Regions from separate parts of the Bacillus sp. AFS031507 genome, predicted to be linked through region 1. Evidence: riboswitches for the same ligand, from Rfam matches in the RefSeq annotation. Region 1 holds a riboswitch; the other holds the start of a gene.
The links. Region 1 has a riboswitch for cyclic di-GMP ahead of COE25_RS00450 (anti-repressor SinI family protein). Riboswitches for the same ligand answer to the same signal wherever they lie in the genome.

Region 1 (6,832 bases):
GCAAGTGTATGTTCGTATTGTGCTGAATATTTCCCATCAATGGTCCTGGCTGTCCAGCCATTGTTGTCCATCTTCGTTTGGTATCTTCCTACATTAACCATGGGTTCAATTGTAAAGACCATACCTTCTTTAATTCTTGCGCCTTTTCCTGGCAGCCCGTAGTGTGGAACATCCGGCTTCTCATGTATCACTGCTCCAATCCCATGGCCAATAAAGTCTCGAACAACAGAAAAACCTTCACTTTCAACATAGGTTTGAATTGCGTGTCCGATATCCCCAATTCGATTGCCGACAATCGCCTGTTCTATCCCTTTATAGAGTGCTTCCTTTGTAACATTTAATAGACGTTCGGTTTCCTCAGATACCTTTCCTACTGCATAAGACCAGGCGGAATCAGCCAAAGCACCATTGTAATTGACAACCATATCCACTGTCACAATGTCCCCATCTTTTAAAGGTTCCTTCCTTGGGAAGCCATGGCATATTTCGTCATTTATGCTTGCACAGGTTGCATATTCATAACCCTTATAACCCTTTTGTTCTGGTGTCGCTCCATTTTTCTTAAGAAATTCTTCAACAAATACATCGATTTCCCAAGTGGTTATACCTGGTTTGATTAATTTTCCGATTTCTTTATGACAAGCTGCAAGTATTTCTCCTGCCTTTTTCATTGCTTCAATTTCACGTTGTGATTTAAGGACAATCATTTTAGGAGGGTCCCCTTCCTTTTTGTTTATTTTTATGTATAATATTCATAATTGTTATCCGTCTATACGCAAAAACTTTTAGTGAATTATACAATTAACCACTATTGGCAACACTATTAATATTAACCCTATCCTGTTAATTTTTCAAAAATACTTTATATGGTGAAACTTTTTCTCAAAGTTCATATTTTTGTTCATATTCCTTTGTTCTTAATATGGTACTTTTCTATTCCTTTTGATAGAATTAATGAAAAGAGAATAATAATTAGGTGTGTGAGAATTATGATCGGTGATCGCGTAAAAAAATTTCGCTTAGAAAAGAAAATGTCACTTTCCGAACTTGCTGCTCAAGCAGGAGTGGCAAAATCTTATTTAAGTAACCTTGAAAATAACAAACAAGAGAATCCTTCTATAAAGTTTCTTGAAAAAATTGCAGTTGTCTTAAATATTCCTGTTGATCATTTAATACATGAAGAAGTCAATAAAGCGGAATTAGACATTGATTGGATGAATCTTGTCAAAGATGCAATGAATTCTGGTGTTTCCAAAGAACAATTTCGTGATTTTCTTGAATTTAACAAGTGGCGTATTAATCAAAACGACGATAAATAATAACCTGCTTTTTAAAAGGTCTTTTTCAATTTGAAAAAAGAAAAGCATTCTACAAATACTCCCATTTGTAGAATGCTTTTTTATTTATGTATACTGTCGTTCCATGATTAACTCATTACTTCTTGTTGGCTAAGGAAGTCACGAACTGCTTTTATGGATAATCCCAAGTCTTTTGCTTCTAATATGAGGTCCATCCATTCTTGATCGATTACTTCTACTTCACTTTTTGTAATAATCATTTTTCTCACTCCTAAAATACATTGTGTATTCCAGGTAGCCCGGCCATCGTAACAAGTTAAACCTGCCTTAGATCCTCGGCTTTGCGTCCCTGCTTTTCAACAGGTTTGCCTTTTTCTGAACTAATACAACTTAAGTATGACTGTATTAGCCAATCGTTCTTTTGTGATAGGTCAATTTACTTAATCCTTATTGATATTATATCTAGTGCTATTTTAGTAGGGTGTTGTAATTTGTCGTATTATTTAAATTTTCACACATTTTTTTCTAACAAATTATGCCATATATCTACAAAAATATCCCAATTACTGCCTAACTCCTTTGATGTTCCATGTCTAAGGTCTAGAGCTTTAGACGAAATTCCTTGCCATTTCATTATTTCCTAGTGGAAACTAAAATGGTTTTACAAACATATGACTTAAAGATTTGTCTAAACTGTGACAATTAGCATATAATTAAACAACATAATAATAAACTTAATATTGTTAATATTCAAAATAATGGTGGTGAAGCATTGCGATGACCCTTATTCATGTATTAAACTTTTCCATTCCGATTGCGTTTATTGTGTTTGCTGGGTATGTATTAGACCGCATGTGTAAACCAGATCCCCCAAAAGATAAAGCTGGTGAAGAGTGAATCTATTTATAGATTCCACTTTCAGGCAGCTTTTTCTTTTTTAATAGTAATTATTTTCACTCCAATCAGGGAATGCTACTTTTGATGACGAAAGGAGTGTTGAATTTGGCACGTGGAGAACATTTTGAACATAAAAAGAAAAACCACCCAGGTAATTTTCCAAAAGACAGTTTAACGGAAAAGCATGCGAAACAAGCAATTGGGGACGAAGAATTTTTAGTGGTAAGGGAAGCCTTTAAAAATCGAGTGGAAGATGAGGATGAATATCGAGGAGATACTGCTCGTTTACTAAATGACCAGACAGAATAAAAGGCGTGAGCACTCACGCCTTTTTATATTTTATATCCTAGAATGGGCCTTTTTCCATACTTAAATTTCTAATAAAATGTGAAAATTCAATTGTTTTAAGCCAATTAGCTGCTTTTTCGATGTCCTTGGAAAACACCCTGTCTTGTTTAATCGAAGCTACCTGTTCGCGGCCCTTATCATAAAAAACCCTGGTATGAGATGCCATTTTTTCGATCCCGCGAATTTCAACCGCCTGCATGGCACAAATTAGTTCAATTGCGATAACTCTGCGTGCGTTCTGGATAATTTGATAAGCATGCCTAGAAGCAATTGTTCCCATACTTACATGATCCTCTTGATTTGCGGAAGAGGGAATCGAGTCGACACTGGCAGGATGTGCGAGTGTTTTATTTTCTGAAACAAGCGCTGCTGCCGCATATTGCATAATCATTGCACCCGATTGCAAACCAGGTTCAGGACTTAGGAAAGCCGGTAAATCATTTAGCTGTGGATTGACTAATCTTTCAATTCGTCTTTCCGAGATATTTGCTAGTTCCGCTACGGCAATCTTCATAAAATCCATCGCAAAAGCTATGGGCTGTCCGTGGAAGTTCCCACCAGATATCACCTTTTCTCCATCATCAAAAATTAATGGATTATCCGTTGCAGCATTCATTTCGATCTCTAATTTTTCTTTCACATAATCCAAGGCCTGCCAAGATGCCCCGTGAACTTGTGGAATGCAACGGAGAGAATAAGCATCTTGAACCCGTAACTCGCCCTGCTGTGTTGTCAATAAACTATCGCTTAAATAACGACGAATTCTCGCGGCTGTGTCAATCTGCTGTTTGTATCCCCTTGCGACATGAACTTCTTCTGCAAATGCATCGATAATTCCGTTTAACCCTTCCATTGTCATTGCAGCAATCAGCTCACTTTCATGTGCTAACTGTTCTGCCTCCAAGTAACCAATAACACCCATTGCTGTCATCGCTTGAGTACCATTAATTAGAGCTAGACCTTCTTTTGCTTCCAAGGTTACGGGTAAAATCCCTTCTAACTGGAGGGCATCAAAAGCATCGATTTGCTTACCTTTGTAAAATACCTCTCCTTCCCCAATTAGAACTAAGGCAAGGTGAGAAAGCGGGGCTAAATCACCGCTCGCACCAAGGGAACCTTGCTGTGGGATGACAGGAATGATATCTTTATTCACTAACTCTAATAACTTTTCAATGACAATAGGTCTGACTCCAGAAAAGCCCTTTAGTAGTGCGTTAGCCCGAAGAAGGACCATGGCTTTAGAAACAATTTCCGGAAAAGGTTCACCTACCCCGCACGCATGGGAACGAATTAAATTAAGCTGCAGGTCTTGAACATGATTCTTATCGATAAGTACATCGCTGAATTTTCCAAATCCAGTCGTAATTCCATAAACTACCTTTGATTCTGAAACAATTCTTTCTACTGCTTCACGGCTCTTCTTGACAGCTTCCATACTCTTGTCTGAAGCATTAACCTTTTGCTTGCCATATAATACATCTTTCATCTGCTCTAACGTTAAGCTTCCACCTGTAAGTGTGATCATATTGTCTCTCTCCTCTACCACTGTAGTATAATAAAGAAAGAGGCTGGATTCCGAATCTATTTGATTTGGAGTCCAGCCTCTTTTATGATTACTTGATTGAATATTATTAGATGTCTCATGGGATCATTCCATTCTTTAATTATCTTATTGATAATTATTGTATGTGATGAAAAGCTTATCTGTCAATTAAATTTTCTGAATTTTAGCACGATAACACTTTAGTACGATAATAATAAAAAGCGGAATCGCCGGTTTAGCGGCGTATGAGCTACAACGATTTAAAATAAAGGAAAGTTCCGTTATACTATAAAAAGGTCAAATTGGATTTACCCGAAAGGAGTAATTATGAAATCTCTCGTACTTGCAGAAAAGCCAAGTGTGGCTCGTGAACTTGCTCGTGTCCTTGGCTGCAATCAAAAACATAAAAGCTATATGGAAGGCAATCAATATATTGTCACATGGGCCCTTGGACACTTAATCGAATTAAAAATGCCCGAGCATTATGACACGAAATATAAAACATGGAATTTGGAAGATTTACCGATCATTCCACAAAAAATGGGCTTGATGGTCATGAAGCAAACAAACCATCAATTCCGTGCCATTGAAGCGTTAGCCAAACGAAAAGATATTAACGAATGTATCATTGCAACGGATGCAGGTCGGGAAGGCGAACTGGTTGCCCGCTGGATTCTTGAAAAGCTCCACTGGAACAAACCTTTAAAAAGATTATGGATTTCTTCACAAACAGATAAGGCTATAAAGGATGGGTTCAAACAATTAAAACCAGGCAAACAGTTTGAGGACCTCTACCATTCAGCAGTTTGCCGAGCAGAGGCTGATTGGTTAATTGGTCTAAATGTGACAAGAGCATTGACCACCAAATACAAGGATCCTCTATCTGCGGGTCGGGTTCAAACCCCTACGCTTGCACTTGTTCTTGAGCGTGAGCAGCAGATTCAATCCTTTGTACCAAAGGAATATTGGACAATTCGGGCAGAAATCGGCCCGCTTTCAACTGATTGGGAACGAGACAATGAAAAGCGCATTTTCGAAAATGTAAAAGCGGAAGCGATCCAATCGAAAATCAATGGAAAAAAAGCTGTGCTTGAAAAAATTGAGCGAAAGAAAAAATCAGAGCCGCAGCCTCTACCCTATGATTTAACAGAGCTACAGCGTGATGCCAATAAGCGATTTGGATTTTCTGCAAAAAAAACTTCGACAGTCTTACAGCGTCTTTACGAGCAATACAAATTAGTTACTTATCCAAGAACCGATTCACGCTATTTAACAACAGATATGATGAACACAATGACAGACCGCCTGCAAGGAATGGCTTCTGGATATAGAGATGAAGTCCGCCCTCTTCTTGCAAATAGGGGTACTGTGCTTGCCAAACGCGTTTTTAACAATGACAAGGTATCGGATCACCATGCCATTATTCCTACGGAACAACGGCTGAATCTTAGCGAACTCGATTCAGATGAAAGAAAACTATACGATATCATTGCCAGACGTTTCTTAGCCTTGTTTTTACCTGCTTATGAATTTGAAACCATTCAGGCTACCTTCAAGGTAGAAGGTGAGACATTTACAGCAAAAGAAACAAATGTAATCGATTTGGGCTTTAAGAAAGTCTTAGGAAAAGAAGATACTGAACATGCTGTAACTGGCTTGCAAAAATTAGCCCAAGGTCAGTCCTTTACGGTTAAAAATAGCTCCATCAACCAAAAATGGACCGAACCACCGCAGCGTTATTCTGAAGCGGATGTTCTAGCTCAAATGGAGAAATTCGGTTTAGGAACCCCAGCAACCAGAGCAGAAATTATTGAAAGACTTGTGGAAACAGAAGTTGTTGAACGGCAAAATGGGCGCTTCCATCCAACGAAAAAAGGCAAACAACTAATCGACCTTGTCAATGATGAATTAAAATCACCAGAATTGACGGCCAAATGGGAGCAGGAATTGGAACGAATCTCAAAAGGAAAGGCAGACCCAAAAGCCTTTTTACAAAAAATTCGCCGTCAAACAGAGCAGCTGGTTTCTGAAATTAAAACGAGCGACAAAACGTACCGTGCCCACAATTTAACCGGATCGAGATGTCCGGAATGTAACGAATTCTTAAAGGAAAGAAATACAAAGGATGGAAAAATTCTTGTTTGCTCAAGTCCTGAGTGTTCATTTCGGAAAAGAAAGGACCCGAAGCTTTCCAATCGCCGCTGTCCACAGTGCCATAAAAAAATGGAGATTCATGACGGGAAAGCAGGCGCCTACTTCCAATGCCGCCGATGCAATGTCGTTGAAAAAGCAGAAGACAAGAAAAAAGCAGTTAATAAGAAAGAAGCACAAAAACTTGTCCAGAAATATACGCAAAAAGAGGATTTTGGAACAAGCTTAGGTGATTTACTGAAACAAGCCTTAAAAAATCAAGACTAACCATAATGGTAAGCACAATCCATGTGCTTACCATTTCTGCTGTATGTTCGTCCAGTTAGATAGTATGATGGTATGGTCAAAAATTTAGAAACGAGGACAATGTATGAGGATTAGGGATTGGGATCCTAATTTAAAAGTTCGCCTGTTTAGCGAAGGGATGATGAACATTACCTTTTGGATGTTTTTTCCTTTCTTAACGATCTATTTTGCAGAAGAGTTCGGTAAAAGTAAAGCAGGATTATTACTAGTTTTCTCACAAATTTTTTCTGTATTGGCTAACCTTATGGGCGGATACTGTGCCGACCGGTTCGGGCGGAAACGAATGATG
Region 2 (6,832 bases), on a different contig from region 1:
TTCTCCTGTATGATGATGGTCTGTGAAGTGCGGCATAAAAATCCCTCCTTTACATACTAACATATGCCATTTAGCAACATATTAGGATTAAAAGCAAAAAATGATTAGGACAATCTCCTGATTTGTCGGAAATGATTTTAAAAATTAAACCGCATACTTCTAATTTACTTCAAGAACGAAGGCATACGAAGCGTCGCCGTGAGATACGTTCACTTCTTTTTTGTCCATCCACCATACACTATATGAATAATAATAAATCCCTTGTTGTGTAGGAGCAGTAAAACGATTATTTTCTACTTCGACCTCAATTTCTTTGTTCTCAGTCATCTGTATAACATGAAATTCATTTGGATTTGGTTTATAATTCATTACGAAAGTTATCTTTTCACCAGGTTTTATTTTAATCGGTTTTTCTCCTTCTAAAAGTACTTTAGGTCCAGCAGTATCAACGCAGGCACCTCTTCCTCTTATATCCCAACAATAACTCCCTAATGTCGTTTTATACATTTTATTCCCTATCTTAATCGAGGCTTTTGGAGGCTTATCTCCAAGCATCCCGCTATTTGAACAGCCCATGAGATTAAGTCCAATGAAAACTACAAACGCTACCAGCCATTTTTTCATTTGAATCCCTCCCCTTTTTTAATTAGACACCCCTTTTCTATTTTTAGTTACTCCATAAATTCAAAGAATCCCCGTTTGCATTTTTTTAATAAATTTCTTAATAAAAAAAAGCAACCCCTTTATGAGATTGCCGTTCCGTCAAATAATTTACATAGTTCTTTTTCAATTAAAAATGGTCAATATACTAACCAAAAAACGTTCGAATCAGTAAATATACATTCAGACAAATGATGACGATTGCTACAATCCAAGCAAGAATTTTAAGCCAAAGTGGATTTACGAACTCACCCATTTTTTTCTTATCGCTAGTAAATTTAATAAGCGGCACGACGGCAAATGAAAGTTGTAAAGATAATATTACCTGACTCAAAATGAGAAGTTGCGCCGTTCCGCTTTCACCATAAAGACCAGTTACAATAACAGCAGGGACAATAGCAATTAATCGGGTAATAAGTCTTCTAAGCCAACCTGGGAGGCGAATATTTAAAAATCCTTCCATGACAATTTGACCAGCCAAAGTCCCTGTTAATGTTGAGTTTTGACCAGAAGCAAGCAACGCAACCCCAAATAAAATACTTCCAATTGTCGTTCCTAGAATCGGAGTAAGTAAATGATAAGCATCATTAATATCTGCCACTTCCGTCAATCCTGCTTTATGGAATGTGGCAGAGGAAAGGATCAAGATAGCAGCATTTATAAATAATGCAAAGAACAGTGCAATGGTTGAATCCCATGTGGCATATTTAATAGCCTGGCGTTTTCCCAAACTGGTTTGTTGATACTTTCGAGTCTGAACGATTGATGAATGAAGGTACAAGTTGTGTGGCATGACTGTTGCACCTAAAATACCAATGGCAATATAAAGCATCGTTGGGTTACTAATAATCTCTGTGCTTGGAACAAAGCCTTTTAATATGCCTCCTACATCAGGCTTAGAAAGGAACATTTCAGTTGCAAAACAACCTCCAATCGTAACAATTAAGACAATAACCAACGTTTCAATAAAGCGAAATCCTTTATTTTGTAGCAGCAATACCACTAGTACATCTAAAGCCGTAATAATAACACCATATATCAACGGAATTCCAAACAAAAGATTTAATGCAATTGCCGAACCGATCACTTCCGCTAAATCACAAGCAGCTATCGCTAGTTCACATAAAATCCACAAACCCATTGCGACTGGCTTACTGTAATGGTCACGGCACGCTTGAGCTAAATCCCTTCCCGTCACGATCCCTAGCTTCCCAGCGAGTGCTTGTAGTAGAATAGCCATCAAATTAGACAATAATATAACAGAAAGTAACGTATATCCGAATAGGGATCCTCCTGCAATATCTGTTGCCCAGTTACCTGGGTCCATATAACCGACCGCCACTAAGTAACCTGGTCCTGCAAAAGCAAGGAATTTTTTTATCCAAGAACCAGTCTTTGGAATACGAACACTTCTATACACTTCTGGTAAAGTCGATTGTGTTCTTTTATTTTTCCAACCTTCTTCCACCGAAATAGGCAGTTCTTTTACATCCTCACTCATTTTTTCATCACCTCATTATTGGTATACACTAAATATGTTGCACCAAGGAAACTTTTTGAGTAAAAAAATCTCATTTGTTAAATAAATTATATTAAGGAGCAAAGAAGTAGTTTCTAAATATAATCTATTTTACAAATTTTTTTAGTCAAAGGAAACTTTTATGGGAAATAAAATGAAAAGAATCTTAAAATCCTCTTGTTACCATACAAAAATTCAGATTAAAGGAATAGGCATAATAATAATGGCAACTAAAGAAATTCTCTCTCCTTTTAAGAATCCCCAATATGAAATCTATAATTCTTAGGCTAGATACAGGTAACAAAGCTCGGTTAAAAGCGAATTCTACCCCTGTCGAGCTCATTCCCCATATATGCAGGTCATGGACTTCTAATATTGTCGGTAAACCACTTAAGTAATCCTTAATTTTATCTGTATCGATTCCCTCTGGTACGGCATCAAGTGACAAATTAATCGATTCCTTCAATACCCCCCAGGTACCAAATAGAATGACAATTGAAATTAGAAGACTAACTAGAGGGTCAAGCCATTGCCATCCTGTCCAAAGGATATAAACCCTGCGATTTCTACTCCAAGTGAAACTAATGCATCCGCTGCCATGTGCATGAAAGCTCCACGGATATTTAAATCATTTTTTCTTACAGACATAAAAAGTAAAGCAGTAATGCCATTAATCACTCCCCTTTAATTAATAAAAAAATGGCAACCCTTATAAGGTTGACTCGTAGGATATATAAATAACAATAATAATATAATAAAAAACAATATTAGTTTATTGAAAAACGATAAAGTGTGTGTTAAAGTCATTTTATAATTAAATCAGTGAGGTGCTTTAAATGAATGTTAAACGAGGTTCAACCACTTTCTTAAAGGTAATTATTTTACTGGCTGGAATTGCAGTGCTTGCTTTATGTATTTGGTTGCCTGAGATAGCCATTAGAGATGCAAGGGTACATCCAGATACTGCTTACTTCCTAATCCCCTTTTTAGTATGTGCATACGGATTCTGTATTACGTTTTTTGTTGTGTTGTATCAAGCATTTAAACTATTAACCTATATCGAAAGGAACAATGCTTTCTCTGAGTTATCCCTTAAATCTTTGAAGGTTTTAAAGAAATGTACTTTTGCAGTCATTTTCTTCATTGTGTTAGGGATAGTAAGCTTAAAGGTGCTTTCTAAAGTTACAGGTGACGACCCAGCAGGTCCAATATCACTAAGTCTAATGGGCATTTTGGCAACAAGTATCATCGCAGCCATTGTGGACGCACTTCAAAAGCCATTAAAAAACGTCCTTGAATTAAAACCAAAAAATGATTAATTTTTTGATAAAATTTTATTAACGAGGTGCCGCTTTCGGAGAGGGTTGGAATTACTATGGCTAATCTCTCCATTCTGAAATGGGAAAGCAAAAGCGGTTCGTTTTTCAACATTAGAAGCATATGTAAGACTTTGGATTGTCAGCCAGGTGATATTTTGGCGTACAAAAGCGACGAAGACACTTATTAAAAACGGACAACAAATTTATTTAATTAACGAGAGTCGATAGATAATTTAAGGGATAGCCATTAAGCTATCCCTTCTTTGCGTTTATTGATGTTATTTACTCTAACTCCCCAGCAAAGCTGGAGAGTTAACAAACTTTACTCTTCTTTTTTGGATAAACAACGATCACAATCCATCATATAACTTTCTGCTTGCTCTTGCATATGCTGCCCGCATTCAGGACATTCCTTTTTTGGCAAATTGCGGAAAAATTCAACAGGACTCATTAACATTTAAATCTCCTCCTTTATTAATACAGTTCGTTTTTACTTATCTTGTTATAGTACAGTATAAGCGAAAAAGAGAAAAAAGTATAGACCTTTTTTAAATAAATCATAAAAGTTTTAATATGTTCATTTAATCTATTTTTACCTTGAATATCCCAATCGAAATCCTCAGTATCATCATCCCATTCCGAGTTAAGAGAATAGAATTCTCTTGAAGCTACAACTATTGTGTTATCTAAGGTAATTCTCCACGAACATTAAATATGTAATGCATATTCTGGTGTTTCTTGGGTTCTGCCTCTTCTGTTTATTTGAATCATATCCCCGAACCCCATCCAAAAAAGGTTAGATGCTCTTCCAGCATTTTGTAACTTTAATCCCGCTAATTTGCCTAATTCAGAAATAATTACTTCTTTCATACACTTCTCCCTGTTCGGATCATTATTTAAGGAATGAACCCGTTAGTTCAACAAGCACATTCTATTTTATTGCATATTTTCGTCGAAGTGCTACATAACTTCCTATTTATTGTCGAATTTTTTCGATTTTATTTTGTTCAATATAGTGAACGTTTGTAGTACAATTGTTTCATATTATTAACAATTTTTAGAAAAAAGCAAACCATTTGAAAGATTGGGACGCAAAGCTACAGGTCTAAGGTTATAAACTAAGATGGCTGAGTTGCCTAAAATAGTACATATTTTAGGGGGAATATTATGACTGCAACTGCTGGCAAAAAAGAATTAGACAAAGATTGGTTTGACCTCATTTTGGAAGCTCGTAATTTAGGAATTTCTGTTGATGAAATTAAAGAATTTCTAAATAAATCATCTTGACCTCTGTGAGGTCTATTTTTTTAATTTCTTCGCACTTTTGGTCAAATGCTACATTAAAGAGTCAATTTACTTCTTTAACTAAACTGCACCGTTAGTGGAACAAGAGTTGCCGTAGCAACCCCAATCTTCAACTCTTGCACCCGTTAGTCATCCATGCAGCGCAAGCGCTGCACCACAGAGAATGAAAATTGTTTAAAAGCGTCAATAATGATTCTACGGCTGGAAGAGGAAGGTCGATACACTATGGTGCGTTAGAGCCCATCCGTTAGTCTGACGCCAACGACCACGGTGCATCACAGACTGTCGCTCCCTTACGGGAAGCACTCATATTAGATTAATCCTATTCTGGTTGTTGCACCAGCCTCTATAAATAGTAGCCGTGGAAAGGATAAATTTAATGGATGTAATCATTGAACGAGCATGTGGTATGGATGTCCATAAGGACAGTATTACCGCCTGTATTATGACACCAGAAGGAAAGGAGATCCAAACGTTTTCAACTAAAACAGTTTTTTTATTAAAACTAATTGATTGGATTAAGGAGTACGGTTGTACCCACGTTGCAATGGAAAGTACAAGTGTTTACTGGAAACCTATTGTTAATTTGCTTGAGTCCGAAGGAATTGAGTTTTTAGAGGTAAATGCTCAACATATGAAAGCACTCCCAGGGCGTAAAACTGATGTCAAAGATGCAGAGTGGATAGCACAACTTCTTCGTCATGGATTACTCAAAGCCAGTTTTATTCCAGATCGCAATCAACGTGAGTTGCTCGAACTTGTTCGCTATCGAAGGAGTATTATTGAAGAACGTGCCAGACAACACAATCGTATTCAAAAAGTATTAGAAGGAGCGAATATTAAACTAGGATCGGTTGTTTCTGATATTATGGGAGTTTCTTCAAGGAATATGCTTCGTGCGAGTGCGGATGGTGAAGATAATCCTGAGAAACTAGCAAACTTCGCTCAGCGTTCATTAAAAAGGAAAAAAGATGAACTTGAGATCGCTCTAAAAGGATATGTAAACCCTCATCAACGATTAATGTTAAAAACTATTTTAACGCACATTGATTTCCTAAGTGAACAAATCGATATGTTAGATCAAGAAGTAGCCCAAAGAGTAAGTTCCTATCAAGAAGATATTGAACGACTAGATTCAATACCTGGCATTGCCACTCGGATGGCTGAGCAAATCCTAGCTGAAATCGGAACAAATATTAAAAAACAGTTTCCAAGTCCTTCACATTTATGTTCTTGGGCAGCATTAGTACCAGGACACAATGAAAGCGCAGGTAAAAGAAAATCATCCAAAACCAAAAAAGGAAACAAATATTTAAAATCCGCATTAACAGAAGAAGCTCATTCAGTAGGAGCATCTAAAAAACTACCTAGGCGTACTGTATAGGCGTACAGCCGCACGAAAAGGTAGAAAACGAGCGGGAATTGTTGTCGCTCACGCCATGTTGAGAATTGCATATTATCTCTTAACTCGAAAAGAAATGTACGTTGATTTAGGTGAAGATTATTTTGATAAACAAAAAGAAACTTCAATTATACGGCATTCTGTACGTAGACTAGAAAACTTGGGTTATACCGTAACAATAACGGAAGCCTCCTAATTCATTAATATAGTCAATGAAATATCCTTGGATCAGGCGCTCTCTTTTAAAAAAAAATTGAATGAGCTGCGTCTTCTTCAGTATTGCCATTTTGCAGAAGTTACAGAAGTTTATTTTCATAGTAGTTTAAGTGAAATATTTCACAATTTCTAAAATTAATTTTTAGGAAACTCCAGTAAACTATCTTCCCCTGTACAATTAATCTATGTATGATTTGATAGTAGGAATAGTTCTGTTTGTAGGGTCTAATCGAAAATGAAATTCGAATTTAGGCCAAATTATTAATTTTTTTAAAAAGTCCTAATTTTAGAAATCCGGTTGTTTTGTCCAAGCTCACTTAATCCTTTTCCATAGACTAATTAAAAAGGAGATGAGAAAGTGATGAAATATAAAGGAGAATTACACACAGATTTCTCAAGAAATTCTAAAAA

Region 2: it holds a riboswitch for cyclic di-GMP, as region 1 does, so the genes downstream of both, COE25_RS26195 (anti-repressor SinI family protein) here and COE25_RS00450 (anti-repressor SinI family protein) in region 1, are expected to answer to the same signal.

Annotation. Positions count from the first base shown of each region.
Region 1 is NZ_NUOW01000001.1:91,526-98,357, forward strand. Features, by position in the region: gene map (type I methionyl aminopeptidase) at 1-707, opposite strand, end outside; gene COE25_RS00445 (helix-turn-helix domain-containing protein) at 990-1,319, shown strand; gene COE25_RS00450 (anti-repressor SinI family protein) at 1,427-1,558, opposite strand; cyclic di-GMP riboswitch class I at 1,589-1,678, opposite strand; gene COE25_RS00455 (hypothetical protein) at 2,292-2,504, shown strand; gene hutH (histidine ammonia-lyase) at 2,542-4,068, opposite strand; gene COE25_RS00465 (DNA topoisomerase III) at 4,414-6,504, shown strand; gene COE25_RS00470 (MDR family MFS transporter) at 6,608-6,832, shown strand, end outside.
Region 2 is NZ_NUOW01000039.1:3,810-10,641, forward strand. Features, by position in the region: gene COE25_RS31875 (hypothetical protein) at 1-36, opposite strand, end outside; gene COE25_RS26165 (hypothetical protein) at 160-624, opposite strand; gene COE25_RS26170 (Nramp family divalent metal transporter) at 809-2,161, opposite strand; gene COE25_RS31880 (hypothetical protein) at 2,346-2,645, opposite strand; gene COE25_RS31885 (hypothetical protein) at 2,693-2,857, opposite strand; gene COE25_RS26180 (DUF2975 domain-containing protein) at 3,016-3,498, shown strand; partial or broken gene COE25_RS26185 (helix-turn-helix domain-containing protein) at 3,525-3,656, shown strand; gene yhfH (protein YhfH) at 3,821-3,955, opposite strand; gene COE25_RS31050 (hypothetical protein) at 4,207-4,368, opposite strand; cyclic di-GMP riboswitch class I at 4,555-4,638, shown strand; gene COE25_RS26195 (anti-repressor SinI family protein) at 4,666-4,785, shown strand; partial or broken gene COE25_RS26200 (IS110 family RNA-guided transposase) at 5,183-6,401, shown strand; gene COE25_RS26205 (hypothetical protein) at 6,783-6,832, shown strand, end outside.